One region of the Serratia sp. CoH_122_TC_1 genome, then DNA from elsewhere that is predicted to be linked to it. Evidence: riboswitches for the same ligand, from Rfam matches in the RefSeq annotation. Region 1 holds a riboswitch; each other region holds the start of a gene.
What was found. Region 1 has a riboswitch for thiamine pyrophosphate ahead of thiC (phosphomethylpyrimidine synthase ThiC). Riboswitches for the same ligand answer to the same signal wherever they lie in the genome.

Region 1 (10,663 bases):
TTGCTACCGGGATCATATGATCACGGAAGAACGGTGACTCACGCGTCGACAAGGACAGCTCTACATCAGGAGCGAATAGGCGAAAGGCGCAGATCAACTGTGCCAACTGCGGTTCGCTCATGATTGATGCCGGTTCGATACCCCCGGCACAGGGGCGTAGGCGTGGAAATGAAATGGAGTAACGACTCTGCCAGTAGGTTTGTTGCAGGTAGAACAGGTGCTCAGCCAACATATAGCAGTCGGTACGCCAACTGTTGGACAGCCCGATCAGAGCACCCAGGCCGATCTTGTCGATCCCGGCTCGGCCCAAGCGATCCGGCGTGGCCAACCGCCAATGAAAGTCCTGCTTCTGGCCGCGCAGATGATGCTGCAGGTAGGTCGCGGGATGGTAGGTTTCCTGGTAAACCAAGACGCCATCCAGCCCCAGAGCTTTCAACTCGGCATACTCTTCCTGTTCCAACGGTTGCACCTCCATCATCAGCGAGCTGAAATGGCGGCGGATCGCCGGAATATGTTGCCGGAAATAGTCCATGCCAACTTTGGTCTGGTGTTCGCCGGTGACCAACAGTAAATGCTCAAAACCCAGTGCTTTGATGGCCAAACATTCACGTTCTATTTCCGCAGCATCTAACGTTTTACGTTTGATGCGATTGCTCATCGAAAAACCACAGTAGGTACAGTCATTGGCGCACAGGTTGGACAAGTAAAGTGGCACATAGAAGCTGACCACGTTGCCAAAGCGTTGGCGGGTCAACTGTTGTGCGCGTTGCGCCAGCGGTTCCAGATACGCTGCGGCAGCGGGGGAGATCAGCGCCATAAAATCTTCGCGTGTCAGTCTGTCCGCATTCAGCGCATGTTCCACGTCGCGTGCGGTTTTACTGTGGATGTGTAAGGTGATGTCGTCCCAATCCAACTGCTGCCAGCGGTGACTGAAGTCATTGGTCATCACAATGCCACCCCAGTCTGACTGAGAAAAGCAGTCAATGGGCTGGAAGCTACCGCATTGCGCTGGCTGCTGCCGAGTCCGGCAAGACGTGCCAATTCACCGGCTTCCAGCGCCAGACGGAATGCCCGAGCCATTTGTACCGGATCGCGTGCTACGGCGATAGCGGTATTGACCAGCACGGCATCGGCACCCAGCTCCATGGCTTCTAACGCATGGCTTGGCGCACCGATACCGGCGTCGATCACTACCGGCACCTTTGCTTGTTCGATAATGATCTCCAGGAAATCACGGGTTCTCAGCCCCCGGTTAGAACCAATCGGCGCACCGAGTGGCATGACTGCCGCGCAACCGGCCTCTTCGAGACGTTTGCATAACACCGGATCGGCGCCGCAGTAGGGCAGAACGACAAAGCCGTCTTTCACCAGCGTTTCCGCCGCCTTCAGGGTCTCAATCGGATCCGGCAGCAGGTATTTCACATCGGGGTGAATTTCCAACTTTACCCAATGTGTGCCAAGGGCTTCACGTGCCAGTCGGGCGGCGAACACCGCCTCGGCGGCCGTTTTTGCGCCGGAGGTATTCGGCAGCAGGCGAACCCCCAGTTGCTGCAGCGGCGCCAGAATGGCGTCGTTGCCGCCGCGTAGGTCAACGCGCTTCATGGCCATGGTCACTAACTGGGAACCAGAGGCCTGTAAGGCGTCCAACATCAGCGCAGGGGTGGCGAACTTTCCGGTGCCGGTAAACAGGCGTGAAGTAAAAGTGGTATCGGCGATTTTCAACATGTCAGCCTCCCGCGATAGCTTGAAACAGCAAGATGTCATCACCGTCCTGCACCAGGTGGTTGACCCAGTCGGCACGCGGGATGATGGTTTGGTTGATAGCCAGCGCGGTGCCCGGCTGGTGGCGTTCCAACTGCTTGAGCAGTGCGTCGACGCTCAGTGGCTGCGCTAATTCTAACGGCTGGTCATTAAGCCGGATCTTCATGCTGCCCCTCCGCATGCCGCACAGGTGCTGGCCTGGCTGAGTTGCAGTGTGCTCCAGCTTTGTTGTTTTCCGTCGAAGAGCCGCAGTTTGCCGCTGATGGCGGAAGGCATTCCCGCCAACATTTTTATCGCTTCCAGGGCTTGCAGCGTACCCATGACGCCGACCACCGGACCGAGTACACCCGCGGTGCGGCAGTTGCGCTGGGGTTCGGTGTGTTCCGGATACAAGCAGGCGTAGCAGCCGTGGGCATAGGGCGGCTCAATAACCAACAACTGGCCGCTGAACCCCACGGCACTCCCGCTGATCAGCGGTTTACCGGCCTTGATGCAGGCGGCATTCACCGCATGGCGAGTTTCCATGTTATCGCTGCAATCCAAAATCAAATCAGCGCGTTCTACGGCATGCTTCAATGCTTCGCCCTGCAGACGCTGTTCCATCGCGAGGGTTTCTATCATCGGGTTTAATGCCTGTAGCTGACGTTGCGCCAGGCAGGCTTTGCTTTTTGAAACATCGGTGCTGCGATACAGAATTTGACGTTGCAGATTGGTGATGTGCAACTGATCGTCATCTGCTAACAACAAGGTACCCACACCGGCGGCGGCTAAATAGAGTGAGGCGGGGGAGCCTAAGCCTCCTAATCCGACAATCAGCACCGTCGAACGTTTTAGCTTCTCCTGGCCTTCTGGGCCGATATCCTCCAGCAGCAATTGACGGCTGTAGCGCAGGAACTCTTGATCGTTCAACATGGTATTACTCCTTGCCTTCGATCAGTTGCAGCAATTCTGAGGTGGCTGCTCGCCAGTCTGCGGCCTGGGTAATTGCGCTGACGACGGCCACGCTGCCAACGCCACAATCGAGTACGGCGGCTACGCGATCAATGCTGATCCCGCCGATCGCTACCGTCGGGTAATCATTCAACCCGGAGATATGGCGTCTCAGTTCGACTAACCCCTGGGGGGCGGAAGGCATATCTTTGGTTTGCGTCGGGAAAATATGCCCCAGCGCAATATAAGACGGCTTTACCGCAATGGCGCGGGCCAGCTCGGCATCGTCGTGGGTGGAAACGCCCAAACGCAATCCGGCACGGTGAATAGCCGCCAGATCGGTGGTATCCAGGTCTTCCTGACCGAGATGTACGCCATAGGCACCGTGTTTAATCGCCAACTGCCAGTAGTCATTGATGAACAGCCGGGCGTTATACCTTTTACCGAGGGCAATGGCTGCGGCAATATCCTCTTCGACTTGCTCTTCCGGCAGATCCTTAATGCGCAGTTGAATCGTGGTGACGCCTGCTTCTAATAGGCGGGCAATCCATTCAACGCTGTCGACAACCGGGTATAGCCCCAACTTGTGCGGTGTAGCGGGGAAAGGTGTGTTGATATCAGTCATTGCTCAGTTCCTCCTGCAGGTTACCGGCGCTGTGGTAGAGCTCGCTGCCGCGTGATCGGAACTCGGCTGACATTTTTTCCATCCCGATTACCTGCACCTCTACCGGTTTGGCGGCTTCCTGGGCTGCGGCATAGTCGCGAACTTCCTGCGAGATTTTCATCGAGCAGAATTTCGGCCCGCACATGGAACAGAAATGGGCAATTTTGCCGGATTCCTGCGGCAGCGTTTCATCGTGATAAGCACGTGCGGTGGCCGGATCGAGTGCGAGATTGAATTGATCTTCCCAGCGGAATTCGAAGCGTGCTTTTGACATGGCGTTATCGCGGATCTGTGCGCCGGGGTGGCCTTTGGCCAGATCCGCCGCGTGGGCAGCAATCTTATAGGTGATCAGGCCCTGTTTGACGTCTTCTTTGTTCGGCAGGCCGAGGTGTTCCTTCGGCGTGACATAGCAGAGCATGGCGCAGCCGAACCAGCCAATCATGGCGGCCCCGATACCGGAGGTGAAATGGTCATAACCTGGTGCGATGTCGGTGGTCAGCGGACCGAGGGTGTAGAACGGCGCTTCGTGGCAGTGCTCCAACTCTTCGGTCATGTTGCGGCGGATCATCTGCATCGGCACGTGGCCTGGGCCTTCGATCATTACCTGCACGTCATATTCCCAGGCAATTTTGGTCAGTTCACCCAAGGTGTGCAGTTCGGCGAACTGAGCCTCGTCGTTGGCATCCTGAATTGAGCCTGGGCGTAGCCCGTCACCGAGTGACAGTGAGACGTCATAGGCGGCGCAGATTTCACAGATTTCGCGGAAGTGCTGATACAGGAAGTTTTCCTGATGATGGGACAGGCACCACTTGGCCATGATCGAACCACCACGGGAGACAATACCGGTCAGGCGTTTCGCGGTCATGGGGACGTAGCGCAGCAGTACACCCGCATGGATGGTGAAGTAGTCGACGCCTTGTTCCGCTTGTTCCAGCAGCGTATCGCGGAACATTTCCCAGGTCAGGTTTTCCGCGACCCCGTTGACCTTCTCCAAAGCCTGGTAAATAGGCACTGTGCCGATCGGTACCGGACTATTACGTAAGATCCATTCGCGCGTTTCGTGGATATATCGACCGGTGGATAAATCCATCACGGTGTCCGCACCCCAGCGGGTGGACCACACCAGTTTCTCGACTTCTTCCTCGATCGAAGAAGTTACGGCTGAATTCCCGATATTGGCGTTGACCTTCACCAGGAAGTTGCGGCCGATGATCATCGGTTCGGATTCAGGGTGGTTAATATTGGCAGGGATGATGGCGCGACCTGCAGCGACCTCTTGCCGGACAAATTCCGGTGTGATGTTTTCCGGCAGGTTGGCGCCCCAGCTTTGCCCCGGGTGCTGGTGGCGTAATACTTCGCCGCGGATACGTTCACGGCCCATATTTTCGCGGATGGCGATAAATTCCATTTCTGGTGTGACAGTACCGGCACGTGCGTAGTGCAACTGGGTGACGCATTTGCCGGGTTGCGCCTTGCGTGGCTGCGGGAGATGTTCAAAACGCAGGTGATCCAGACCCTCATCCGCCAAACGCTGCTGGGTAAACCCTGAACTCACGTTGTTGAGGGTTTCGGTATCGCCACGTTCGGCGATCCATTCCGCGCGTAGCTTTGTCAGGCCGCTATGCACGTTGAGTTCTGACAGCGGATCGCCGTAAGGGCCGGCGGTGTCATACACCGGAATAGCCTCGTTCTGTTCGTACTGTGGGTTATCTTTGTCGCCACCAATCAGCGTCGGGCTAAGTTGAATTTCACGCATCGGTACCTGCAGGTCGCTACGTGAGCCCTGCAAATAAATACGGCGTGAGTTGGGAAATGAAACGCCCTGAAGAGTCTCAATAAACTGCTGGGCTTCTTCGCGTTGCTCTTTACGGGCACGAGGTTTCTTAACGTTAGACATAGCAAGTTCCTACCAGTGTGTTGGGTTGGGAAAGTTGCTTGTCTGGAGCTCGGAGGGAGTAATGATGCTGGCCAGCAGGACGGGATTGTCCCAAATTGGGGCACCTGCCTATGGCGATAGATTACTCTTGTTCCCTTCGCGGGTATTAACCCGATCAGGTTCCGCGGATCCCGAATTAACGGTCTCAGCCTGGCCAATTTGATGAACAAATCAGGCGCTAGGCACTCCGACAAGATGCCCCCCAGTATAGGAGGGATAATAAAAAACACTACAAAATTTTAACGGGTCTGATCCAAGGGGGCGTCCGTCAGGGCTTGTTGCCAGGCTTCAGCTGCCAATTGGATCAACTTATCTTCCAGGGTAAAACGTGCTGCCAGCGTTTCACCGATATTTGACAACGCCTGATGGAATTCCAGACACACATCCTGATCAATATCTACTTCGGTATAGCGATCGTGGAAGGCCATGATCTGCTCTGTATTGGCCCAGAGCTTGGGGTAGATGTTAACTGCCAGAGACATTTTGGGACTGGATGCGCCTTCCACTTGTTTGATAATTCTGTCATAGATATGGAAATGACCGGCAGAGAGATAATCCACCAGATTATGGCAAAAGTTCTCCAGCGCTTTTTCATTCAGCGGCGTATGCTTTTCTTTATTCGGTTTGATGCCCACGAGGGTGCAATAGGCGACCAGCAATTGCTTGCGAGCCTGAAGCCATTGATCAACTAATTCATTACTACCACCAACGCGCTGAGTCAGGCTTTCCAAACGGTTGAGCATGTTTGACTCCGTAAGTAATAAAACGTAACAGTAAGTTATTAAAATGTAACAAGGCCGATTTGTAGAGTGCCAGTGAAGCTGAGGTTGTGCAACAACGATATGGAACTTGCATTAACAGGTAATGAAAATGGCTGGTGGATCGTCAGCCATGAAAGCAAACTTTGGTTACCGAACGGTGAACTGCCGTGCGGTTCTGCGGCATCATTCTCCCTGCAAGGGCGAATGGCACGCGCTATTGGCGAATGGGAAGGGCTGCCGGTCTGGTTGGTACGGCATGCAATGCCGCAGGAAATGGGCTCGGTACGCCAACTGCTTGAACTCGATCGCGGGTTGTTTCAACTCGCAGGGCGCGGCGTGCAACTGGCCGATTTTTACCGTTCTCATCGTTACTGCGGTTACTGCGGCCATGAGATGCACCTCAGCCGTACCGAAAGCGCCTGCCTGTGCAACCATTGCCGGGAGCGTTACTACCCGCAGATAGCCCCTTGCGTGATTGTTGCCATTCGGCGCGATGATGAGATCTTGTTGGCACAACACGTGCGGCATCGCGGTGGTATTCATACCGTACTGGCGGGCTTTGTTGAGGTTGGCGAAACGCTCGAGCAGGCGGCAGCCCGTGAGGTCATGGAGGAAAGTAATATTGAAATCAAAAACCTGCGTTATGTCACTTCGCAACCCTGGCCGTTCCCGCATTCGCTGATGATGGCCTTTATGGCCGATTACCACCGGGGTGAGCTCCGTCACGACCCCAAAGAACTGTTGAATGCCGGCTGGTACCGCTACGATCAGTTGCCACTGTTGCCACCGCCCGGTACCGTGGCGCGCCGTCTGATAGAGGACACCGTAGCCTTATGCCGTGAGCAATAAATCGCTACAATACCGGCAGATGAATAAGGGAGCCCCATAATGAATGAGTTGAAGAACGATCGTTACCTGCGCGCACTGCTACGTCAGCCGGTGGATGTGACCCCTGTATGGATGATGCGTCAGGCCGGTCGTTATTTGCCGGAGTACAAGGCCACCCGTGCTCAGGCCGGTGATTTCATGTCGCTGTGCAAGAATGCGGAACTGGCCTGTGAGGTTACGCTGCAGCCACTGCGCCGTTTTCCACTGGATGCTGCCATTCTGTTCTCCGACATCCTCACCATTCCCGACGCTATGGGGCTCGGTTTGTATTTTGAAACCGGCGAAGGCCCACGTTTTTCCTCGCCGATTACCTGCCGTGCTGATGTGGATAAACTGCCTGCGTTCGATCCGGAAGTGGAGTTGGGTTATGTCATGAACGCAGTGCGCACTATCCGTCGTGAGTTGAAAGGTGAAGTACCGCTGATTGGCTTCTCTGGCAGCCCGTGGACGCTGGCAACGTATATGGTGGAAGGCGGTAGCAGTAAGGCCTTTACCAAACTGAAAAAGATGATGTACGCCGAGCCAGCCACGTTACATTTGCTGCTGGATAAGCTGGCGGACAGTGTCATTTTGTATCTCAATGCCCAAATTAAAGCCGGTGCACAGTCTGTGATGGTATTCGATACCTGGGGCGGGGTGCTGACGGGGCGTGATTACCGTGAGTTCTCGCTGCACTACATGCATAAAATTGTCGACGGCTTGCTGCGTGAAAATGACGGCCGGCGCGTACCTGTCACGTTGTTCACCAAAGGCGGTGGTCAGTGGTTGGAAGCCATGGCGGCCACGGGTTGTGATGCCTTGGGCCTTGACTGGACGACAGACATCGCTGATGCACGCCGCCGCGTAGGGGATAAAGTAGCACTGCAGGGCAATATGGATCCTTCCATGCTGTATGCGTCGCCTGAGCGTATCGGTCAGGAAGTGGAAACTATTTTGGCGGGCTTTGGCCAGGGTGAAGGACATGTGTTCAATTTAGGCCACGGTATTCACTTGGACGTGCCACCGGAAAACGCCGGTGCGTTCATTGAAGCAGTCCACGCGCAATCAGGGAAATACCATCGTTAAGGAACTGACGTGATTGATACTCAAACCCTGCGTGCAGAGCAACTGCTGCGCGCCTCCGAAGTCATTCGCCAGGATGATTTTTTGGTCGACCCTCCGGCCTTTGTCGCCGGGGCCGACGTGGGCTTTGAGCAGGAGGGGGCGGTGACTCGTGCAGCTATCGCCATCCTGCGCTATCCGTCACTGGAGCTGGTTGAATACCAAGTGGCCCGTGTGGCTACCACCATGCCTTATATCCCCGGTTTTTTATCGTTCCGTGAATATCCCGCGTTGCTTGCCGCCTGGGAGCAATTGCATCAGAAGCCAGACCTGGTTTTTGTCGACGGCCATGGGATCTCGCACCCGCGCCGTTTGGGTGTTGCCAGCCATTTTGGCCTGTTGGTCAACGTGCCAACCATCGGTGTCGCTAAAAAGCGCCTGTGCGGTAAATTTGCTCCCTTGGATGCCGCAGCCGGAGCGTTGGCACCGCTGGAGGACAACGGTGAGCAGCTTGGTTGGGTGTGGCGTAGTAAAGCACGCTGTAACCCGCTGTTTATTTCCACTGGCCACCGCGTTGGGGCCGACACTGCACTAGACTGGGTTCAACGTTGTATGGCCGGTTACCGTTTGCCGGAACCCACTCGCTGGGCCGATGCCATCGCCTCGCGCCGACCGGCCTTCCAGCGCTGGTTGCAGCAGCATCCAGAGATGCCGCAATGACCGATTTCGGTTACACTGCGGCGCAGATAACGCGTAAGAGAGTGAATAATGCTACGTAACCCGATTCATTTACGTCTGGAAAAACTTGAAAGCTGGCAACATTTGACCTTTATGGCCAGTTTGTGCGAGCGTATGTACCCGAATTACCAGATGTTCTGCCTGCAAACCGAGTTCGGCGATCCGGCGATTTACCGTCGCATTCTGGATTTGGTGTGGGAAACGCTGGTGGTCAAGGACGCCAAGGTCAACTTTGACAACCAACTGGAGAAGTTGGAAGAGGCGATCCCTTCGGCAGAAGATTACGATCTTTACGGTGTTTACCCGGCGATTGACGCCTGTATTGCATTAGGGGAACTGATCCATTCGCGACTCAGCGGGGAGACGCTAGAGCACGCCATCGCCATCAGTGAAACGTCAATTCGCACTGTGGCGATGCTGGAAATGACTCAAGCCGGTAAAGAAATGACCGACGATGAGCTCAAGGTTTTGCCTGCGGTAGAGGAAGAATGGGACATCCAATGGGAAATTTTCCGCCTGTTGGCTGACTGTGAAGAGCGTGATATAGAGCTGATCAAAGGGTTGCGTTCTGACCTGCGAGAGGCGGCGGTAAGTAATATCGGGATAAATTTAACGCAATAAGGCAAGAAAACGTGATTTAACGCCTGATTTGTCATGCCTTAAGGCTTCACATCCGCACCCTGTCTGGTCTACATTTGGGGGGCGTAAAAAAAGTGGCTATCGGTGCGTGTATGCAGGGAGTGCTGTCCATCGGCATATCCGTCGCACTCGATGCTTTGCAAACGATAAACACACTGTAAGGATAACTTATGAACAAGACTCAACTGATTGATGTAATCGCGGACAAGGCTGACCTTTCCAAAGCACAAGCTAAGCTGGCTCTGGAATCTACCCTGGCTGCTATTACTGAGTCTCTGAAAGAAGGTGATGCAGTACAATTGGTTGGTTTCGGTACTTTCAAGGTAAACCACCGCAACGAGCGCACTGGTCGTAACCCGCAGACTGGTAAAGAAATCAAAATCGCAGCTGCTAACGTGCCTGCGTTCGTTTCTGGTAAAGCACTGAAAGACGCAGTTAAGTAATACTGCGTGTTCGTGAAAAGATTAAACAGGGGGGCAATCGCGCCCCTTTTGTTTATCCGACAGGCGCTTATGGTCATTGGCATTGCCGGTGGCCTGAGCGCCTGCAGCAGTCATTCCGATCTTCCTGCCTTTAGTGCCAGCGGTTATGTTGCCGATCAGGGTGTTGTCCGGCTGTGGCGTAAAGACGACGATCAGCATCGCCCAGTGGTGTTGATGAGCGTCTATAGCCCTTATCGTGGCCCGGGTACAGTCACCACGCTTTACGAATATCAAAATGGCACGCTGCGCCAGATTAAGCGTACCGACGCTGATGGCGATCGCGACTCTATCCAATTGCGCTTTGCCGATGACGGTAGCGTGAGCTTTATGCAGCGCCAACTGGCCACGCGGCGTGAACCACTGACCACAGACGAAATCGCGTTGTATCAGTATCAGGCGCGACGAGTGCTTGAAGTCAGCAATGCGCTGCGCGCCGGTAAGGTGAAACTGCTGCAGGGGCATTGGCAGCAGGGCGTAGTACAAACGTGCGATGGACAAACGCTAAAACCGGGGCTCGATGGCAGTGCCGAAGCATGGATTGCGCGACGTGCCAGCAACAGCAGTCAGCCGGTGAATATAGCTTGGTTGGAAGCGCCGGAAGGGAGTGAGTTGTTGCTGGTGGCAAACGATGATTTTTGTCGTTGGGAACCGAAAGAAGACCAGCTATAAAAAAGGCCCCGCATTGCGGAGCCCAAGAGATTTTCAGCGTTCAGATCATTTGCCGCGTGCAATCGCGCGATAGCCAATGTCTTTACGGCAGAAACTGCCCGGCCACTGAATACCCTCCGCCAGCTGATAAGCACGTTGTTGTGCTTGCGCTACC
Region 2 (10,663 bases), on a different contig from region 1:
GTGATGGCCTTCACGTATTCCGGCATGCCCGGCAGCATAAATGCGATGGCATCTGCCTGATATTTAACGGCGGCATCGTCCACATTCAACCGTTCTATGGCGCGTTGATAAGCGGCAACGCTGTCTGCTTCTGGCCCGCTAAAGTTGACCTTGCCGCGGTAGTTCCCCCCTTTGGCCTGTACGATCTGCGGCGGGGCGGCCAGATTGCCTGATGCGACGCAGGTTTCGGTGCTCAGTGCCATTTCAGGTGCCCATACCCGGCCAATTTCATAACATTTGTCGACCCAAACGAATTTTTCACCTGCGCCCAAGCCAGCAAGCTGCTTTTTCAGCGGCGTGGACAGATAAACGTTAAACATCGGCTCAATTTTGTTATCTGCCACTTTCAAGATAAATGGCACCTTAAAGGTGATACCGGAGAAGGTAAAACTGTTGCCTTGGTTACCCAGGGTGAAGTTGTCAATGCGGTTTGGGAAGCCCCATTGTTTCACTACCGCCGGTTTCCAGGCGTTGATCTTCTCATCGATATTCATGAAAACAGTAGACAGCGTTGGGCTGGAGAAGCTGCTGCGGCCTAGGCCTATGTAGTTATCGCCGCCCATCACGTCCAATACCGTGGCGCCGTTGTCCAACGTGCTGCGTTTTTCGTTATGCAGCGCGGTCTGTGGGCGAGTGCCGTCAATGATAAAGAACAGGTTACGGCGTTTCTGTTTGGTCAGAACGTCATAGGCGGTGTTATTCATCGCCAGATGATCCGAAGACACCACGATGACGGTGTTTTTGAAATAGTCGGATGCCTTGATTTTATCGATCAGCGCCGCGATATGCTGCTGGCTACAGGCTACCGCGCTTAATGAACGGTTCTCTTTGTTCTGCCAGCTGAATGTGTTTTTGCTGCAACTGGCGGAGATAAACCCGTCCGGGTGATGGGTGTCGACGGTCAGTGTAAACAGTGAAAACGTTTTATTCTGCTTAGACAGTTCAACAAATTTGTCGAACACCACATCCAGAACGGTATCGTCGTACCAGCCCCAGTCATTTTTGTAACTGGGATCGCTGACCTGCCCACGCAGTTCTTTGAAGCCGTAGGCATGATCGAAACCGTGCGATTTCAGAAAGGTGTCTTTACCGGCGAAGGCCAGATCGGCGCCCTGATAAAAGTAGTTATCATAACCGGCGGACTTCAGTACATCGCCCAGACAGACGTTTTCCGGGTAAAAGGTAGACACGGCGCTGGAGGCGTTACCGTCGAAAGGGGCAAACAGCGGGATGCCACACTGTGAGGCCACCATGCCGGCAATGGTATAACCGGTGCCTGGCAACTGTTGGGTGTTGCTGAAGTCGATGCTGTTTTCACGATGTTGGTTCAGTTCGTCAGCGAGGCCGGGGAAAAGTTGCTGATCGAAGTAGGTTCTTTCCAGGCTCTCTGCATAGATATACACCAGGTTCGGCGCTTTGCCCTGTACGCTTCTTTTGGGGGCTTTGTAATAGGTATCAAAATCGCTGGTGTCCCCGCTGATCTGGCTTCTGACCAGTAGGGAGATATCCTGAAAGGCGGGAGTAGTGCCGACGGAAAACAAGGCCAGCAACACGGCGATCACACTGTATACCACACTGCTGCTTTTCGCTTTGCGTCGGACCAGGCTCCAGGTGAGTACGGCGAAGATCAGCGCCAGTACCGCCAACAGGCCGATAAACGGCAGCAGGTATTTGCCGACGCCGGCACCTTTCAGGCTGCTGGTGAGGGTGTAAATTACCGCGTCGGTGATGCCGTCACCGGTAAAGTAGTTGCTGGCGATCAGGACAACGTTGAGGATCAGATAGCTGCCCAGCAGCGTCAGCAGAGTGGCAAGCCACCAGCGGTTGGCAGCGCCCCGGGTCCGGTAGATTAAAATTGAGGCGATAAAAAGTGCAAACGAGATTAATGCTGAAACCATCCACCGTACCCTGTCTGATTAAAAAGAAAAACTTTAGTGCTCTGGTCAACGCCGCTGACCGCTGCCGCCGCGAGAAAGAGGAGGGTATAGCGCATTGAAACCGTCAGAGCAATGCGTGTTTGCATCGCTCTGCTGGCTCAGAGTGTGATTGGCGATTTTTGTGACAATAGTGTGACACTAATCACGCCAGCGAAAAGGGAGGGCATCATAGAGAAGGGCGCAGTTCATAGGCTGAGCCCGATAACGGCTTAATGCAGTTCCACCGCGTATTGTTCCACGGGGGTGATTTTCTTGATCAACTTGTTGTCGAACAGGAATTGTTCGTAGGCTTGATAGCGCGCTTTATCCAGCTTGGCCGGATCGCGGGCAAACAGCGGCAAGCTGGCTTGCCATGCCTGTTTGTTCAGCGCGGTATTCAGTTCCGGATGGGCTTTGGCGAATGCTAGCCAGCTTTCCTGCGGATGGGCGTGCAGGTAGTCGCCGCCTTTTTTTAGTGCCGCGAGGAATTTTTTGATTTTCGGCTCAGTGATGGTGTCGCGATTGGCGACGATGATCAGTTCGTCGTAGGCGGGGACGCCATAGTCTTCCACGTTAAACACCACCGGATCTTTCCCCTGTAATTTCAATTCTAGCGCTTCAATATTGCGGTACCCGCCGATCACCGCATCGACCTGGCCTGCCAGCAGGGCGCTGGTCAGTTGGAAGTTAACGTTAATCAGTTTGGTGTCATTGGGGTTGAGATGCTCATGTTCGAGCATGGTTGCCAGCGTGGCCTGTTCAATGCCGCTGACCGAATAACCGATTTTTTTGCCCTTAAGCCCTGCCGGGGTGGTGATGCGCTTATCCAGCGTAATAACGGTATTGAGTGGCGAATTAATCAGGGTTCCTATGCGCACCAGCGGCAAGCCCTGGTCAGCGAAGAAGTGCAACTGCGGTTGATAGGTGATGGCAAGATCGGCCTGTTTTGCCGCCACCAGACGTGGCGGTAGCGCCGGGTCGGAAGGTGGCACTATCTTGACGTCGAGGCCCTCGGCCTTGAAGGCACCGATCTGATCGGCCACCATTATCGGCGCGTGATCGGGGTTGATATACCAATCGAGCACCAGCGTCAGTTTTTCAGCGGCGGTTGCTTGCCCGGCCAGCGTAGCGCTGAGCAGCAGCCCGCAGAGGGTCTTTTTAATCATGGTTGGTTCCTTATTATCAGTTATTTTCCGGTGCCCAATCGATCAGGCGCAGCAGCAGCGCGTCCACGGTCACCCAGAGCAAGACGGTCATCAGCACCAGAATAAACAGCGCGGCAAAACAGACGTCAGTCTGCATGCGCGCATTAGCGTTAAGCATTACGTACCCCAAACCTTCCGCCGAGCCGACCCATTCGCCGATGATGGCCCCTATCGGGGCGACGGCGGCGGCCATGCGCAGCCCGGAACCGAAGGCCGGCAGCGCCGCCATCAGCCGAACGTGCCGCAGTTGGGCCCAGGGTGAGGCGCGCAGGGTACGTGCCAGATCGAGATAGTCGTTATTGACCCGCCGCAGTCCATCAAAGAAGGCGGAGGTTACAGGGAAGAAAATCACCAGTACCGCCATCACCACTTTGGCGCTCATGCCAAAACCAAACCACAGCACCAACAACGGGGCCAACGCAAACACCGGGATCGCCTGGCTGGTCAGCACCAAGGGCATCAACCAGCGTTGCAGGCGGGGGGAAAAAATCATGCACAGTGCTAACACGGCCCCCAGCAATACCCCTGCCAGCAGGCCGCAGGCGATTTCTGACGCCGTAATCAACGTGTGATAAGCGAGATAAGCCCGGTCATTCCAAAGTGCCTGCGCGACCGCAGAAGGTGAGGGCAACAAAAAGGCGGGAATATCACCCAACGTTATCCCTCCCCACAGCAGTAACAGGCCGGCAAATACCGTCAGGCTGCGGCGCATCCGCGACAGGCGGCTTTCACTCGGCGGCTTCATTCGGCGGCCCTCACCAGTTGTAGCAGTAGCTCGCTTTGGCTTTTCAGCAGTTGAGGGTCGTCCGGTGCCCGTGGCGGCAAGCCTTCAATGACATGGCTGTCGTCAATGCCGGCGGGATAGCGTGACAGGACCAGCAAGCGGTGACTAAGGCGGCAGGCTTCCATCGGATCGTGGGTGATCAGTAACACGGTATGCTGCGCAAGCAGATCGGCGGCAAGCTGCTGGATTTTGGCGCGGGTAATGGTGTCCAGCGCCGAGAAAGGTTCATCCATCAAGACGATCGGTTGACGTTCATACAGCGTGCGGGCGATGGCTGCACGTTGGCGCATGCCACCGGACAGTGCCGCAGGCAAGGCGCTGCCATAGCCGCTCAGGCCCACGCGTTCCAGTAAATGTTCTGCCCAGGCGCGGTCGACTTTTTCACCCCGCAGCCGTGCACCGAGGCTAATGTTCTGATCAATGGTCAGCCATGGATAGAGCAGATCCTTTTGCCCCATGTAGGCGATGCGTCCTACGATCGGTAAGCCATCGCTGCCGGTGACCGTACCGGACGTGGGTTTCGCCAACCCGGCAATGATCTTCAGCAAGCTGGTTTTACCCGCACCGCTGGCGCCGAGCAACGCCACAACATTGCCGCCTGCAATATCGAAATTTAGCCGGTCGAAAATCACCTGCTGACCAAAACGCAGGGTCAAATCCCGGACCTGAATTCCTGGTCTGGTCCCCTCATTCGGGGCCTTGCCGATGCTCATTGGGCATTCAACCCCATTTGCCAGAAGGCAGATTCCAGCCGGGTGGCGGTGGTGAAAATGGTCGACAGTTCGGCCAGGCGGCTTTCAGCCCCACGTTGGTGGCCCACGTTTTCCAGCAGGTCGAGTGCGGCCTGCACCCCAGATAAATAGGCGGGGTCACCATAGTTACGGATCCATGAGGCATAAGGGTTGCCTTCCATCACGGTGGCGGGATCGTTAAGCAGCCGCAGGCCTATTTCGGCATAGCCGGCGACGCAGGGCATCAGAGCGGCCAGCAGATCGAGTGCATCACCGGCGTGGCCGATATCGAGCACATAGCGGGTGTAGTTAAGGGTTTCCGCGGCCTCTGGTTCGGCGGCAATGTCGGGTTCGCTCAGCCCCCAGTCTGCGCAATAGGCCAGATGCAAAGGCAGTTCGGCGACAATGGCATTGAGTGAGGCGGTGGCTGCACGCATCTCCGGCAGAGTACGCAGTTTGCTGACCAGCAGCGCATAGGCGCGGGCAAAGTGAATCAGGAACAGGTAATCCTGTGTCAAATAGCGACGGAATGCCGGGTCAGGTAGGGTGCCTGCGGCCAGTTGCTGAATAAAAGGGTGTTCGACGTAGTCCTGCCAGTGGCGACCAGCCTGCTGGCGCAGCCGTCCGTAAAGACCATTTTCAAATTGAGGGGTAAACATGGGACCTCCAAAAGTGTGTGGAGATCCGGGCGCGCTGAGGTATGAACAGGCAATGACTGATGGTGTTATTGCCGACCCGTCCCTTCGCTGGCATGACCCAGATCAGGTTCAAAGGGTTCGGCTTGCGCCATCTCAGCCCGTAACAGGACACCCCTCGGAGGAGCTTGTTATACGATATTTACTTTTTGATTACAACGGGCGGGCGGTTGCGTTGGGCAACGATGAGGGCATTTTTCGGCAGCCAAAAACGGTTCGTTTAGTGCGGTCGCACACAATTTTTCTGGCCTGAGGAGGGGCATTTTTGTCACTGTAACTCGGTCATAATTGAATCTAAGGGCTACTCCTATGAAGAAAATTGGATTTCTCTCGTTTGGTCACTGGACGCCGTCGTCACAGTCGGGTACCCGGTCTGCTGCGGATGCGTTATTGCAATCCATCGATCTGGCCGTCGCGGCAGAAGAGCTGGGGGCGGACGGGGCTTACTTCCGTGTGCATCACTTTGCCCGCCAGCTCGCTTCGCCGTTCCCGCTGCTGGCTGCCATTGGGGCAAAAACGCAGCGTATTGAGATCGGCACCGGCGTGATCGACATGCGCTATGAAAACCCGCTTTATATGGTCGAAGACGCGGGTGCTGCTGATTTGATCTCCGGTGGACGGTTGCAACTTGGGATCAGCCGCGGCTCACCTGAGCAGGTCATTGAAGGCTGGCGTTACTTTGGCTACACGCCTGCAGAAGGCGAGACTGAAGCCGACATGGCGCGTCGCCATACCGACGTGTTCCTCGATGCGCTGCGTGGTGAAGGCTTTGCCGAACCGAATCCGCAGCCGATGTTCCCCAACCCGCCCGGTCTGCTGCGTGTTGAGCCTTTCTCCGCGGGTTTGCGGGATCGGATCTGGTGGGGGGCCAGCTCGAACGCCACGGCAGTCTGGGCGGCGAAACTGGGGATGAACCTGCAAAGCTCAACGTTAAAAAATGATGAGACCGGCGAGCCGTTCCACGTGCAGCAGGCCAAGCAGATCCGTGAGTACCGTGCGGCCTGGAAGGCAGCAGGGCACCAGCGTGAGCCGCGCGTGTCGGTCAGCCGCAGTATTTTTGCGCTGATGAACCAGCAGGATCGCAGCTACTTCGGCAACAGCGGCCAGGATAGCGATCAGGTGGGGTATATCGATCAGCAGACGCGGGCCGTATTCGGCCGCAGTTATGCCGCCGAGCCGGAGTTGTTGATCAAACAATTGGCGCAGGACGAAGCGATAGCCGAAGCGGACACCTTGCTGTTGACCGTGCCGAACCAGTTGGGCGTCGATTATAACGCCCATGTGATTGAATCCATCTTGACCCATGTCGCCCCGGCGTTAGGGTGGCGCTAAACGCCAGAACGCTTCTCAGCGAGAGAAGCGTTGTTGACTTATTTTGTCTTATTTGTATTTTAAGGACATGCATACATTCCTGATCATCGTCCCTGAAGGGGGCATGTTGTTTGAGTCGGCGGGCATCGCCGATATTTTGATGCAAGCCAACCGCTTGAGGCCTGATGACGCGCCGCTCTACCAGATGGCGATAGTCACCACCCAGTCTCACCGGGTGGTGCATGGTTCCTCCGGCTTGAATCTGTTGGCCGATCACCGCCTGGCCGATCTCGAACCTGAGGAGGAACGCGATACCATCATCGTGACCGGCAAAGGGGCGACAGCGGAAGAAAGTGCCTATGTGGTCGATTGGCTGCGTCGTGCAGCCCCTAAAGCGCGACGTGTGGCGTCAGTTTGCGGCGGGGCCATGCTGCTGGCCGAGGCCGGCTTGCTGGATGGGCGCCGGGCAACCACGCATTGGCGACTGCTGGAAACGTTGCAGGCTCGTTTCCCCAAAGTGAAAGTCGAAAATGGGCCGATCTACGTGCAAGATGGCGCTGTCTGGACCTCCGGCGGGGTCAGTTCCGGGTTCGATCTCACCCTGGCATTGGTGGAGGATGATTACGGATTCGTGCAGGCCCGTGAAGTGGCGCAAGATCTGGTGATGTTCCTGCGCCGGCCCGGGGGGCAGGCACAGTTCAGCCGTTATCCCTTGAATCAGGCCAAAACGCCCGGCCCGATTCGTGATCTCCAGTCCTGGATCCTGGAAAACCTGTCCAGCGATCTTGGTGTCGAAAAACTGGCAGAACGGGTCGCCATGAGTCCGCGAAACTTTACCCGCGTGTTCACGCGTGAAACCGGCATTTCACCCGCTAAATTTGTTGAAGAAGGGCGTCTGTATCTGGCTCGACAACGGTTGGAGCAGAGTGCTGAAGGTATTGAGCAAATCGCCATGAACTGTGGGTTTGGCAATGGCCTCAATCTGCGGCGCGTTTTTGAACGGCATTTGCACCTCACACCGACCGAGTACCGCGAACGTTTTCATTCACGCATTTTGGCGTAAATTGATCTATAAACGTCATTTACGACAATGTCTCTCCGGCTTAAATTTACAGCAAAGCCAATAACGAAGGAGTAGAACATGGTCAAAGTAGGCATTAATGGATTCGGCAGAATCGGCAGGAATGTTTTGCGTGCTGCGTTAGGTCGCAGTGACTTTGAGGTTGTGGCGATCAACGATTTGACCGACAGCAAAACCTTGGCGCATTTGCTGAAATACGACTCGCTGTCGGGTACCTTGGCAGCCAGTGTCGAAGCCGGTGAAAACCAACTGCTGCTCGATGGTCGGCCAATTCATGTTTTCTCCGAAAGAGATCCGGGCGCAATCCCATGGAAAAGCGTGGGCGTTGATGTCGTCATCGAAGCGACGGGGTTCTTTACGGACAAAGCCAAGGCCGAAGTGCACATCACGAAGGGTGGGGCCAAGCGAGTGATTATCTCGGCGCCAGGCAAGGACGACGATATAACCATAGTGATGGGCGTTAATCAGGACCTGTACGATCCGGCCAAGCACCGCGTGGTCAGCAACGGCAGTTGCACCACCAACGGTTTGGCGCCCGCGGCGCAGGTGCTGCATCAGGCCTTCGGGATTGAATACGGCCTGATGAATACCACGCATGCTTATACCAATAGCCAGGCATTGCATGACCAACCGGAAAAAGACTTGCGTGGCGCTCGCGCCGCAGCAGAGTCGATTGTGCCTTACTCCAGCGGGGCGGCCAAAGCGCTCGGCAAGGTGATCCCTGAACTCGATGGCCGTCTGACCGGTTATTCGCTGCGGGTGCCGGTGCCGGTGGTGTCTATCGTTGACTTAACGGTGACGTTGAAACGCGACGTGACGGCTGAAGAGATCAACGCCGCGTTCCGTCAGGCTGCGCAGTCGGGCCCTCTCAAAGATATTTTGGGCTACAGCGATGAGCCTTTGGTATCGAGCGATTATAAAGGCGACCCGCGCTCATCCATTATCGATGGGCTGTCAACGTTGGTTATCGGTGGCAATCTGGTCAAGGTTTTGGCTTGGTACGACAATGAATGGGGCTTCTCCAACCGTTTGGTTGATCTGGCGGTGTTGATGGAAAAACGCGGCTTGTAGGCTCTAAAAGTAAGGGCGCTGCATGCTGCGCCCTTGAGCATACTCAACGGGTTAAATCGGGTCGAACATGTTCGACCCGATTTAACCCTTAAACATATTTGTTAGCAGTATCAACTACAGCTGCGCGATCTGCATTAAATCTTGTTTGGCCCCTGGAGCCACCGCCAGCACCGGGCCACCCCGGAGAAAATGTTCCCCTTCGGTGTTAAATGGATGCGTCCAGCCGCCGGCTTCGTTGACCAGGCAATATCCCGCCAGACAATCCCAGGCATGCATATAAGGTTCGTAGTAACCCACCAGACGCCCTGCTGCAACCCAAGCCAGCATCATGGCACCCGAACCATTGCGGAAGAAATTGCCACCGGCCGCGGTGATCCCGGCGGCGATCTCACCGACGCGTTCAGGCGTCACATAGCTGTTGGCACCAAAACCGGTGACGTGGTTTTGCATCGTGCGTTTTGGGTCTACGCGCAGCGGTTTGCCATTGAGAGTGGCCCCCGCGCCGCGCGCCGCGATAAAACATTCTTGCTGGCAGGGTGCGACGATCACGCCGATCACCGGTTCGCCGTGGTGAATCACGGCAATAGACACACACCAGTTTGGCATACCGTTAACAAAAGGGCTGGTGCCATCGATGGGATCCACCACCCAGGTGTAACCCGACTCACCGGGCTGCAGGCCAAACTCCTCCCCCAAAAAACCGTCCTGCGGAAACTGGCTGGCGATCTGTTCGCGGATCAACAGTTCAACTTCGCGGTCAGCAATGGAAACCACGTCCTGCGCATCGCGTTTGGTTTCAATCACCAGGCTCTCGCGGCGGTTAAAATAGTCCAGCGCTTTGCTGCCTGCGGCGCGTGCCGCCTGTTCGGCCAACAACAGGCGCTGGGAAATGGGCTCATTCATGTTTGATCCTTAACGTTGTGAGGCTCACTGGGCAATCAGTGCCAGCCCCTGAGATTTGAAATCAATGGCCACGCGTGTGGCGGGTGCCAACTGGCGTTCCATCTGAACGTCGACAATAAATAGCGCACCGAGATCGGTCTTCACTTCATATTCAATATGGTCCCCAAGCCAGGTACTGTGGGTTATCTCCCCGTTCAATGCGCCATCTTGCTCCGGCTGCAGGGTAATAAACTGCGGGCGCACCGACAGTTGCGCGGTGCCGGGACGTGCTTTGGCACCCGGTACCCGATACTGGCGACTGCCGAGGGTGATCAGCGCCTGACCATCTTCGACGCGCTCAATGTCACAGGGCAGGATATTGGCCTCGCCCATAAAGTCGGCGATAAACACGGAAGCTGGTGAATGATAAAGCTCCTGAGGTGCGCCCTGTTGGGCAATATGCCCTTCTTTCATGACGATAATCTTATCGGAGACCGCTAATGCCTCTTCTTGATCGTGGGTGACGTACACCGCAGTGAAACCAAGGCGCTGCTGCAAATCACGAATTTCAGTGCGGACACGGCGGCGCAAACGTTCGTCAAGGTTGGATAATGGCTCGTCGAGCAGCAACACCTGCGGTTCCAATACCAGCGCACGCGCTACGGCAATACGCTGCTGCTGTCCGCCAGAGAGTTCGGCGGGGAGACGTTGGCCCATCTTTTCCAGACCGACCAGTGTGAGCCCTTCGCGTGCCCGGTCCTGCGCTTCTTTACGCGGCAGACCGCTGGCAAGCAGGCCATACATCACGTTGTCCAACGCGTTCATATGTGGGAACAACGCATAGGATTGGAACACCATTGCGACGTCGCGTTCGTTGGCGGGCAGGTGCGTGACGTCCTTGCCGCCGATCAGAATACGGCCAGAGGTTGGATGCTCCAGGCCTGCCAA
Region 3 (10,663 bases), on a different contig from region 1:
TCCTGCGTCGTTGGTGTTGTTGCTGGCGGGAGCCAGTGCCTTCAGCGTGGCAAACGTGTATTACGCTCAGCCTTTGCTGGACGCCATTGCCCACGATTTTACTATCAGCTTGGCCTCGGTTGGCATGGTGATCACCGCAACCCAGTTGGGGTGTGCGCTGGCATTATTGCTGGTGGTGCCATTGGGGGATCGGATTAATCGCCACCGGCTGTTGGCGGTTCAACAACTGCTGTTGATTGCTGCCCTGTGCGTGGTCGGCTGGGCGGACAACAGCCTGTTACTGCTGAGTGGCATGTTGCTGGTGGGGCTGTTTGGCACCGCGATGACGCAGGGGCTTATCGCTTTTGCCGCGACATTGGCAGCGCCGCATGAGCGAGGGCGGGTGGTGGGGGCTGCACAGGGAGGGGTGGTATTGGGCTTGTTGCTGGCGCGAACGCTTTCTGGCGCACTGGCGGATATGGGGGGCTGGCGAGCCGTCTATTTCTTCTCCGCTGCGGTAACCTTGGTTCTGCTGCCGGTGCTGGCGCGTTTGTTACCTGCGCCACGCACACCGCCGTCGACGCTCAGTTATCCGGCGTTGTTGCGTTCAATGCTGACGTTGTTATGGGGTGATCGCACGTTGCAGATCCGGGGTATGCTGGCGCTGCTGATGTTTGCGGCATTCAGTATTTTCTGGAGTGCGCTGGTACTGCCACTCAGTCAGGCCCCGTTTAACTTTTCGCATTCGGCGATCGGAGCCTTTGGTCTGGTGGGGGCGGTGGGTGCGTTGGCGGCGGTGCGTGCCGGGCATCTGGCCGATCGCGGTTTGGGGCAGGTGGCGAGCGGTGTCTGCCTGTTACTGTTGGTGGCGGCTTGGGTTCCCCTGAGCATGTTGAGTTACGGTTTGGGCTGGCTGATTATGGGTATTGTGTTGCTCGATCTGGCGGGTCAAGCCATTCACGTACTGAATCAGAGCCTGATTTTCAATGCACATCCGCAGGCCCACAGCCGATTGGTCGGTTGCTACATGCTGTTCTACGCCGTGGGGAGTGGGCTGGGGGCCTTCGCCAGCACGCATGCTTACGCTTGGGCGGGGTGGAGTGGTGTGTGTTGGCTCGGTGCGGGCGTTAGCCTGGTCGCCTTGCTGTTCTGGTGGCTGACATTACGCGGCATGCCGGCCTCAGGCGCGGTGGTAGAGCAATAACAGTTGGGAAATCAGTGCGTCGCACAGTAATTGCAATTGCGGCGCGCCGATGGTTATCCCACTCATTTCCCCCTCTTTCTCCTTAGATTTTGTCTGGTGCACCACACAAACCCAACCGCATGCATTAGCAAAACCGATTTAGCAATATAGCGGCACGGCCACTCATCAGCCGCAGCGGTCACATTTTACCGCGCCCATCGCTCCTGCCGCCGTCGTTCCCGGCATGGGGGAGCTTACTTGCTAAGAGGAAATCATTATGACAAACCTAAATTACAAACCGACCATTTGGACCCGCGCAGAGGCGCTGAAAGTCAACGAAAACGATCCGACCACCACGCAACCCTTGGTGAGCGCCGATTTTCCGGTCATGAGTGACAGCGTGTTCATCTGGGACACCATGCCGCTGCGCACCCTGGAGGGCACCGTGGTTTCCGTCAACGGCTGGTCAGTAATTTTGACGCTGACCGCCGATCGCCATCCTTATGACCCGCAGTATATTGATGGCAACGGCAATTACGACATCAAGCGCGACTGGGAAGATCGCCACGGCCGTGCGCGCATGTGCTACTGGTATTCTCGTACGGGTAAAGACTGGATCTTCGGCGGCCGGGTGATGGCGGAAGGGGTTTCACCGACGACGCGTGAATGGGCGGGTACTCCTATCCTGTTGAATAACGAAGGCGATATCGATCTGTATTACACCTGCGTGACGCCGGGTGCCACCATTGCCAAAGTGCGCGGCCGCATTGTGACGTCGGATGACGGCGTGCAACTGCAGGATTTCAACGAGGTGAAATCGCTGTTCGAGGCCGACGGGGTGTATTACCAGACCGAAGCGCAGAATCCCTACTGGAACTTCCGCGACCCCAGCCCGTTTATCGATCCGCAGGACGGCAAACTGTATATGGTGTTCGAGGGTAACGTAGCCGGCGATCGCGGTTCGCATGTGGTTGGCCCGCAAGAGCTGGGGCTGGTGCCGCCGGGCCATGAAGAGGTAGGCGGCGCACGTTTCCAGGTGGGCTGTATCGGCCTGGCGGTGGCGAAGGATAATCGCGGTGAAGAGTGGGAGATTTTGCCGCCGCTGGTTACGGCTGTGGGCGTCAACGATCAGACCGAACGCCCGCACTATGTGTTCCAGGACGGCAAATATTACCTGTTCACCATCAGCCATAAATTCACCTATGCCGAAGGGTTGACCGGGCCGGATGGGGTGTACGGTTTCGTCAGCGATAGTCTGACCGGGCCTTACACGCCGATGAACGCCTCAGGCCTGGTGCTGGGTAACCCGCCGGAACAGCCTTTCCAGACGTATTCGCATTGCGTGATGCCAAATGGTTTGGTGACGTCGTTCATCGACAGCGTGCCAACCAGCGGCCAGGATTACCGTATCGGCGGGACGGAAGCGCCAACGGTGCGGATTGTGCTGGAAGGCGACCGTTCCTTTGTGCGCGAGGTGTACGATTACGGTTATATCCCGGCGATGCAGGATATCGTTTTGCAAGGGTAATCGGCGGTTTGTAGCCTGAGCCGTTTTAGAGGCCTGACGATGTCAGGCCTTTTCAGGTTTGGCGCACAGCGGATGACGCTATTTTTTAGGCGAGTGCAGCAGGTAGTAGTCTTCCGCGCCGTCGTTGCCGGTGGTTATCTTTTGCCAGCCGTGTTTATGATAAAACGCCAACGCCTTTTCGTTCTTCACCAGACATTTCAATGAACCGGTGGCAGTAAATGTCTGTTCTGCCGCCTGCAGTAAGGCACTGCCTACGCCAAGGGGCGGCAGGTGAGGATCAACATACAGATTATGGATAAAATTATCTTGGCGATAAATCGATACAAATCCCAGTAGCGTCCCCTGATCCTCCGCTACCCAGATATCCTCACCCAACGTCGAACGATCGAAATCCTCTAGTCGGTAATCGTCGGTATCGCGCCACGGAAACGCCGCTTTGCGTGATGCCAAATACAGCGTGCGCAGGAAGGGGCGGTCGGCTTCTTGGTAGGGTCTGATCTGCATGGCATCTCCTTTTTATTTTTTTGACACTATAGCGCAATTGACCTCACCGTCAGCAACCCCAATAATGGCTGTCTTGACTCGGGGTGCCTCTAGGGGCTGAGATTTTACCCGTATTACCTGATCTGGATTATGCCAGCGTAGGGAAGTCTCGGTGCCCCAACCGGTACCCGCCTTCTTGAACGCCGGTTGGGAGGAATATGTTCGCTCGACCTGATGCTTTACCCGGCGCCCGTGCCGCGGCCTGTTTGACCCAATTTAAGCACCAACCCCCATTGATTCACTGCCTGACCAACGAAGTGGTGCAGGAGCTGACGGCTAACGTGTTGCTGGCGCTCGGCGCTTCCCCTGCGATGGTGGTGGAACCGACAGAGGCAGCGCAGTTCAGCCTGCTGGCGAATGCTTTGCTGATTAACATCGGTACTCTCAATGCCTCACGTGCCGAATCCATGCTGGCGGCGGTGGAGGCCGCCAATACGGCGGGAACGCCATGGACGCTGGATCCGGTGGCGGTTGGTGGGTTGGTGTACCGTACTGCCTTTGCCCATTGCCTGTTAGGTAAAAAACCGGCGGCGATCCGCGGTAATGCTTCCGAAATCATGGCGCTGAGCGGTCTGCAGACAAGTGGGCGCGGCGTAGACAGCACGGACGATTCGCTGGCGGCTTTACCCGCCGCGCGTGAGCTGGCACGGAGCAGTGGCGCTGTCGTGGCGGTAACCGGGGTCGTGGATTATGTCACCGACGGCCAGCGTGAGTGGGCCGTCGCAGGGGGGGACGCACTGATGACGCGGGTCGTGGGAACCGGCTGTGCCTTATCGGCCGTAGTGGCGGCATTTTGCAGCCTGCCGGGCGATCGGCTGGACAACGTCGCGACTGCCTGCCGGGTGATGTCGCTGTGTGGTGAACGTGCCACGCGCGATGCCGCAGGGCCGGGCAGTTTCACCCCTGCGTTCCTCGACGCGTTGTATCAACTGCGTCCGGAGGATCTGCAATGAAACGAATTAACGCATTGACTATCGCGGGTACCGATCCGAGCGGCGGTGCAGGTATCCAGGCTGACCTGAAAGCCTTCTCTGCGCTGGGTGCCTACGGGGCCTCCGTTATTACCGCACTGGTGGCGCAAAATACCCGCGGGGTGCAGTCGGTTTACAATATTGACCCTGCTTTTGTCGCCGCTCAGCTTGATTCCGTGTTCAGCGATGTGCGTATCGACAGCACCAAAATCGGTATGCTGGCTAACACTGACATTGTGCAGGCGGTGGCGGAGCGTTTGCGTCATTACCAACCGGCATTTGTGGTGCTGGATACCGTGATGTTGGCGAAAAGTGGTGATCCCCTGTTGGCGCCAGAGGCCGTGGACTCTATTCGTCGCGAACTGTTGCCGTTGGTGTCGATTATTACGCCGAACCTGCCGGAAGCTGCGGCTTTGCTGGAATGTGCGCCGGCGGAGAATGAACGGCAAATGCGTGAGCAAGGCCAGGCGCTGCTGGCAATGGGCTGTCGGGCGGTGCTGATGAAGGGCGGTCATCTGAGTGAAAGTGAGAGCCCGGACTGGTTGTTTAGTGATGGGCAGGAACTGCGTTTCACTGCGCCACGTGTGGCGACCCGTCATACGCACGGTACCGGTTGTACACTTTCCGCCGCGTTAGCCGCATTGCGCCCGCGCCATGATGATTGGGCCAGCACGGTGGCGTCGGCCAAAGATTATCTACAAAAAGCGTTGCAGCAAGCCGACACCCTGGAAGTGGGGCAGGGTATCGGACCGGTGCATCATTTTCACGCCTGGTGGTGAGTCAACTTTTTGCCGTCACTGTGGTCTGACTAGATTCAGGCCCGGTTTTGGCCGGGTGCAGACGAATTTTATTAAAGGAGAAGGCCATGACAGGACAAAACGCACTTCGCGGTGCCATCTTCGGCGTGTTACTCAGCTTCAGCGTGGGCAGCGTTGCCCAACAAATTGTCACTACCTCCGATGTGATCCAGCTGCCGGGCTACCAGACAAGTTGGCAGAACATGGTGAAAGGCCAGGCCCGTTTACCGGGGTGGGCGCGTAAGGGAATGGGGACATCAACCCCGGCGCAAAGCCTGAGTTGGAAGGGCCAAAATTATTTGGTGGGCAATCTGTGCAAACCCCACGACTGTGCCAACAATTTTATGATGGTGGCGTTTAAAGAAGACAAGTCACAGGCATGGGCGGTGCGCGTCGAAGTGGCGAACAAACCGGAAGCGGTTGATCATCCGAAGAAATACGCTAAATACCAATGGTTGGGCAAGCCGGACGAGGACATGAAGGCGCTGTTGAAACAACAGTTCGAGAATAATCCAGACTGGAAATAATCAGTATTCGGCTGAATGCTGACGCATTTGGCCGTTTTTTTGCGATGAATATAGAACATTAAAATTAAACCCATATAAAACAATGTCAAAATAGGATAAATGTTATTTCATAATGATTTTATTATTTGGTTATATCTGTTTTGTATTATTTTGTTGTGCGTAATTATATTTATCTCCTTAGTATTTAATGGGTTGTGAGTTTTATTTTCTTTCTTAAATAATAACCACTTTTATTTTGTGTTTTTATTTTATTTAGTGTCTATGATCTTGTTTGGCGAATTTATTTTCACCGGAAAAATAGGCATTGCAGCTTTTTGCAATGGTGTCTGGAGATAAATATGTAAGCGGAGCATTATGATCATGGAAACAAATCACATTACTCTTTCTGAAGATGAAAAAGCGTCATTATACTTGTTGGATCAGGCGATGGGGTTCACCGTGCAGGCCGCATTGCGGGTCGCGACGGAGCTGAACGTGGCCGACGCTCTGATTGATACGCCCAAAACGTCCCGGGAGCTGGCGAGTCAGCTGACGGTGGATCAGGACTTATTGCATCGCGTTATGCGCACGCTGGTATCTCGCAATATTTTTACCGTTTCTAACGACGGCCATTTCGCGCTAAATTCGGTGGCGCAATGCCTGCGCTCCGATGCCAGGGATTCTTTGCGTGCTGCAGTCATCATGCTTACTGATGACACATTCTGGCTGCCTTTGGGCAAGTTGACGGGAACTGTTCGGGGTGACCCGGTGTTCAAACAGCTGTTCGGAATGTCTTTTTATGAATATTGGTCGAGGGAAAATATTCCCGCGTCGGAAAATGATTTTCATGCCGGAATGTCGTCCATGTCATCGGTGGAAAATAAATTCCTGGTGCGAAATTATCATTTCCCAGAAAATGCGACGGTGGTGGATATTGCGGGGGGATTGGGCGGATTGCTGCTGAGCGTATTGCGTGCTAACCCGACGCTCAAAGGTATCCTTTTCGATCAGCCGCAGATCTTGCCGAGAAATCGGCTCGGTGAACTCGGGGACGATTCCCGTTGGGAAACCTGTGCCGGCAGCTTCTTCGAGTCGTGTCCGACGGCGGACTTTTATTTATTGAAATACATCACCATGGACTGGCCGGACGAACCGGCCAGCCGGATATTACGCAGCTGCCGCAATGCTATGCATCCTGATTCGACACTGTTGATCATGGAACCGGTGATCCCAGAAGGTCATGATTGGGACAGTGCCAGAGAGATCGATCTGCTGCTCATGGGGAGTTTTGACGGCGGGAAAGCGCGTACCGAAGAAGAACTGAGGGCATTGCTGGCCACTGCCGATCTGAAGCTGAACCGGATAATCAACACCGGTTGTTATGTCTCGATCGTTGAGGCAGTGCCCAGCTAAGTCAACGCTGAGGATAGAAAGAAACCCGCAAACAATGCGGGTTTCTGTCCTTTTCGTCAGCCGATGCCCGCCTGATGCAGGTCGTGCAGGTTGATCGCGCCCACCAGTACGCCGTCCAAATTGACCACCGGGGCAGCGCTGATATGCTGTTCGTGTAACGCCTCAAGCGCTTCTCCGGCGCGCCACTGTTCTGGCAAGCGGTAGCCGGGGCGGGTAATTGCCGGGCTTAACGCATCCTGCAGGCTATTCCCTTTCACCAGCCAGCGACGCAGGTCACCATCGGTAAAGACGCCGACCACTTTCTGCTGTGCGTTACACACGGGCACCAAGCCCAGCCCGGTGCGGCTCAGTTCAAGCATCGCTTCCATGACGTTGGCATTTTCACTGACCTGAGGCAGGCGATCGCCTGTGCGCATCAGGTGATGTACCCGATTCAGTAAACGTGCGCCCAGACTGCCGCCAGGATGTGAGCGGGCAAAATCTTCGGCATTGAAACCGCGTTGACGCATCAGCGCCATGGCCAATGCATCACCCATCATCAGCGTATTGACTGCGCTGGAGGTCGGTGCCAGCCCCATTGGGCAAGCTTCACGTTCAACGCTGATATCCAGCACGCAGGCCGCTGCCTGTGCTAACGGTGACTCTTTACCGCCTGTGATGGCGATCACCGGGATAGTATTTTCCGCCAGTAGCGGCAGGATAAGATCCAGCTCTTTGGCTCGGCCTGAATAAGAGATAAAGATCACCACGTCATCGGCACCGATCATTCCGAGATCGCCGTGCAGCGCTTCCGCCGGGTGTACGAAGAACGACGGTGTGCCGGTACTGGCCAGAGAGGCGGCGATTTTTTTGCCGATGTGACCGGACTTGCCAATGCCGGAAACCACGGCCTTGCCACGGCAGTTCAGCAGCAGTTCGCAGGCGCGGACGAAATTATCGTCCAGCCGTTCCAGCAGACGTTGTGCTTCTGTCAGCTCAATTTCCAGTGTTTCACGGGCAAAGGCCAGAAGGGCCGAGGCGTTACTCATCAGAATCTCCTACCAGAATGATATTGATACCTTTCGCTTGTAGTGCGGCGAGATAATCCGGGTTGATGTTTTTATCCGTAATCAGCGTGTCTACGGCGGCCAGGTCGCAGACCACGTTCGGGCTTTTACGGCCGAATTTCGACGAGTCTACCAGAAGAATAATGCGGCTGGCGGCCTCGCACATCGCTTTACTGACGTTATGCACCTCATTAAAGGTGGTAACGCCTGCGTTGAGGTCTACACCATCTGCGCCGATAAACAGTTTGTCGAAGCTGAACTGTTGGAAAGCGGATTCTGCCAGGCTGCCGTGGAATGAGGCCGATTTTTTGCGATAGGTACCGCCGGGCATCAGGATAGTCTGGTCGTTGTCCAGCTCCACGAGCGCATTGACGATATGCAAGCTGTTGGTCATCACGGTGATGTTATTGAACTGCGCCAGATGCGGCACCATTTGCAGCACGGTACTGCCGGCGTCGAAAATCAGTGAATCGCCGTCGTTGATAAGCCCAATGGCGGCGTAGGCGATCTGGCGTTTCTTTTCGGTATTGATATGGGTTTTACGGTCGATCGGTTGATCGCCATCGTCACGGCTGAGGACGACACCGCCATACGTACGGATCACTTCACCTTCGTCCTCCAGCAGAGTGAGGTCTTTACGAATGGTGGTGCCCGTGGTGGCGAAGTGTGCTGCCAGGGCATCCACTGCCGTTTTGCCATGCCGCTGCAGATATTCAAGGATAGCGGCCTGCCGCTGCTTTGGTTTCATAGCCTGTCCTGTTCACAAGAGTTGAGCATTTCCCTTCAATGAATAATTCAATATGAAAGGTAATGTCTTTTAATGTGAAAATATCATGATTTAGGGGCAATCGCTAACGATAGTGCAGTCTGGCATGCGCGATCCTCGGGGAAGATCACATCCGGGATAAGGTCTCTCTGATGAAGCCCGTGCAGACGGGCGAGCTGTCGCGGTTGCGCAAAAATGGTCAGGCCACGCATGAGCATGCTGCCGCAGACCCGCTGCTCGGTATCGAAAGCCAGTGCCAAGACTACCCGTGGCCGAAAGCGCCCGCCAGAACGCCCGACACCGACGGTGCCCAGCTGGCATAGGCCGTCGAAGGCGCGGTTAAAACGTTGAAGTTGCCACCAGCCGAAAGCAATGTGCAGTAGCCAGGCCAGCACGGCAAAAATAATGAATGCCTGGGTCATGTCGTCTCCTGTTTGGTTTCCCTCTCCCGAAGGAGAGGGAGGGATAATCCGATCAGAACATCACCTGACCGCCGGTAATATTGATTGACTGGCCCGTGCAGTAAGACGCCTTATCACTGGCATAGAACAGCAGGGTATTCAGGACATCCTGATAGTCGCAGCCGCGTTTCAGTGGCACTTTATCGGTGTAATACTTTTCAACCTGATCGGGTGCGATCCCCAGTTTCTGTGCGTACTGCGGCAGCAGCGACTGGAACATCGGCGACTTCAGCAGATTGCCGAGCATCAGCGAATGGACGGTAATGCCGTACTCCGCCAGATCAAGCGCCAGTGATTGGGTCAGCCCGACGCCGCCAAACTTGGCAGCGCTGTAGCCTGAATTGTGCTTGCTGCCGACCTTGCCGGATTTGGAGTTGATCTGAATGATGCGCCCGGCAATGCCGTCGCGGATCATCAGGCGGGAAAACTCGCGGGCGCAAAGAAAATAGCCCACCAGATTCACTTGCAGCGAGCGGTCGAAATCCCCCAACGGAAAATCGGTGATTGGTGCCGCCTTGGCGATCCCCGCGCTGTACACCAGCAGGTTGGTCTGTCCAAATGCACCATCCACTGCCGCTGCCAGTTTCATCACGCTTTGTTCATCGGTGGCATCGGCCTGAAAGCCCTGCGCACAGCCTGCGCCGTATTGATCGTTAATCTGCTGCGCCACGTTTTGGGCGTTCCCCGCGTTTAAATCGGCCACCGCCACGCGGTAACCCGCCTGCGCCAGTCCCAGGCACAAGAATGCGCCTAATGTTTGGCCACCGCCAATCACTACTGCTACTTCAGACATGGTCTACTCCTTATGCGATAAATTTCAGCGTACTGCCTATCGGAATATCAATCGGCGTGGTGCCGGAAACATGGATCGAGCCGGGAAATTCGGCCTGGGTTTCCCCGTCAAAACGCACGGTAAGGTGGCCCAGTTCACGCAAATTCTGGTTAGCGACGCTGCCGACGGCTGTGATCGGGTAGCGTTGATCCGCCAACTCCATCCATCCACCCGCGAGCAGTTCACCGAGGGTATTGCCGTGCTGGTGGATAAAACAAAACTCTTCGATGTCTGCCGGTGCTCCTTCACGAAAGGTGATCAGCATGTCATCACACAGCGCATCGCGGGCAGAGCCGCCAATCTGGGTGATGGTGGTTTGAAAAATGGTGTTCATAACTAGCCCCTGGCGGTAAATGTTATTGATAGATGAAGGCCGAGGCGGCCCAGGCGATCAGCACGGTGGGCGCACCGGTCAGGAAACGCCCGACCAATACCGAAGGCACACCGACCCGCACCGTGTCCTGTTTGGCTTCTGCCAGCGACAGGCCCACGGGAATAAAGTCGCAGGCAGCTTGCGCATTGATCGCGAACAGGGCGGGCAGTGCCAGCTGCGGCGGGATATGGCCCAGGCCAATCTGTACCCCGACCAGCACACCGATTACCTGAGCGATCACCGCGCCGGGGCCCAGGAAGGGGGA

Region 2: linked by a shared signal. The riboswitch ahead of tenA (thiaminase II) and the one ahead of thiC (phosphomethylpyrimidine synthase ThiC) in region 1 are both predicted to bind thiamine pyrophosphate.
Region 3: linked by a shared signal. The riboswitch ahead of thiM (hydroxyethylthiazole kinase) and the one ahead of thiC (phosphomethylpyrimidine synthase ThiC) in region 1 are both predicted to bind thiamine pyrophosphate.

Annotation. Positions count from the first base shown of each region.
Region 1 is NZ_JBXWLA010000031.1:3,251-13,913, reverse strand. It holds gene thiH (2-iminoacetate synthase ThiH) at 1-946, opposite strand, end outside; gene AC2FC2_RS25830 (thiazole synthase) at 946-1,725, opposite strand; gene thiS (sulfur carrier protein ThiS) at 1,727-1,927, opposite strand; gene AC2FC2_RS25820 (HesA/MoeB/ThiF family protein) at 1,924-2,673, opposite strand; gene thiE (thiamine phosphate synthase) at 2,678-3,316, opposite strand; gene thiC (phosphomethylpyrimidine synthase ThiC) at 3,309-5,252, opposite strand; TPP riboswitch at 5,367-5,491, opposite strand; gene rsd (sigma D regulator) at 5,531-6,034, opposite strand; gene nudC (NAD(+) diphosphatase) at 6,134-6,901, shown strand; gene hemE (uroporphyrinogen decarboxylase) at 6,941-8,005, shown strand; gene nfi (deoxyribonuclease V) at 8,015-8,701, shown strand; gene AC2FC2_RS25785 (YjaG family protein) at 8,750-9,340, shown strand; gene hupA (nucleoid-associated protein HU-alpha) at 9,529-9,801, shown strand; gene AC2FC2_RS25775 (DUF1481 domain-containing protein) at 9,871-10,509, shown strand; gene purD (phosphoribosylamine--glycine ligase) at 10,555-10,663, opposite strand, start outside.
Region 2 is NZ_JBXWLA010000014.1:7,127-17,789, reverse strand. It holds gene opgB (phosphatidylglycerol--membrane-oligosaccharide glycerophosphotransferase) at 1-1,937, opposite strand, end outside; gene AC2FC2_RS17810 (ABC transporter substrate-binding protein) at 2,186-3,121, opposite strand; gene AC2FC2_RS17805 (ABC transporter permease) at 3,138-3,905, opposite strand; gene AC2FC2_RS17800 (ABC transporter ATP-binding protein) at 3,902-4,657, opposite strand; gene tenA (thiaminase II) at 4,654-5,334, opposite strand; TPP riboswitch at 5,397-5,499, opposite strand; gene AC2FC2_RS17790 (LLM class flavin-dependent oxidoreductase) at 5,680-6,702, shown strand; gene AC2FC2_RS17785 (GlxA family transcriptional regulator) at 6,770-7,744, shown strand; gene gap (type I glyceraldehyde-3-phosphate dehydrogenase) at 7,823-8,833, shown strand; gene AC2FC2_RS17775 (inositol monophosphatase family protein) at 8,948-9,736, opposite strand; gene AC2FC2_RS17770 (ABC transporter ATP-binding protein) at 9,761-10,663, opposite strand, start outside.
Region 3 is NZ_JBXWLA010000017.1:89,914-100,576, reverse strand. It holds gene AC2FC2_RS20560 (MFS transporter) at 1-1,183, shown strand, start outside; gene AC2FC2_RS20555 (glycoside hydrolase family 68 protein) at 1,440-2,690, shown strand; gene AC2FC2_RS20550 (GNAT family N-acetyltransferase) at 2,769-3,194, opposite strand; TPP riboswitch at 3,264-3,355, shown strand; gene thiM (hydroxyethylthiazole kinase) at 3,392-4,186, shown strand; gene thiD (bifunctional hydroxymethylpyrimidine kinase/phosphomethylpyrimidine kinase) at 4,183-4,983, shown strand; gene AC2FC2_RS20535 (inhibitor of vertebrate lysozyme family protein) at 5,070-5,528, shown strand; gene AC2FC2_RS20530 (methyltransferase) at 5,889-6,920, shown strand; gene gutQ (arabinose-5-phosphate isomerase GutQ) at 6,977-7,948, opposite strand; gene srlR (glucitol operon DNA-binding transcriptional repressor SrlR) at 7,941-8,714, opposite strand; gene gutM (transcriptional regulator GutM) at 8,798-9,154, opposite strand; gene srlD (sorbitol-6-phosphate dehydrogenase) at 9,207-9,986, opposite strand; gene srlB (PTS glucitol/sorbitol transporter subunit IIA) at 9,997-10,359, opposite strand; gene srlE (PTS glucitol/sorbitol transporter subunit IIB) at 10,382-10,663, opposite strand, start outside.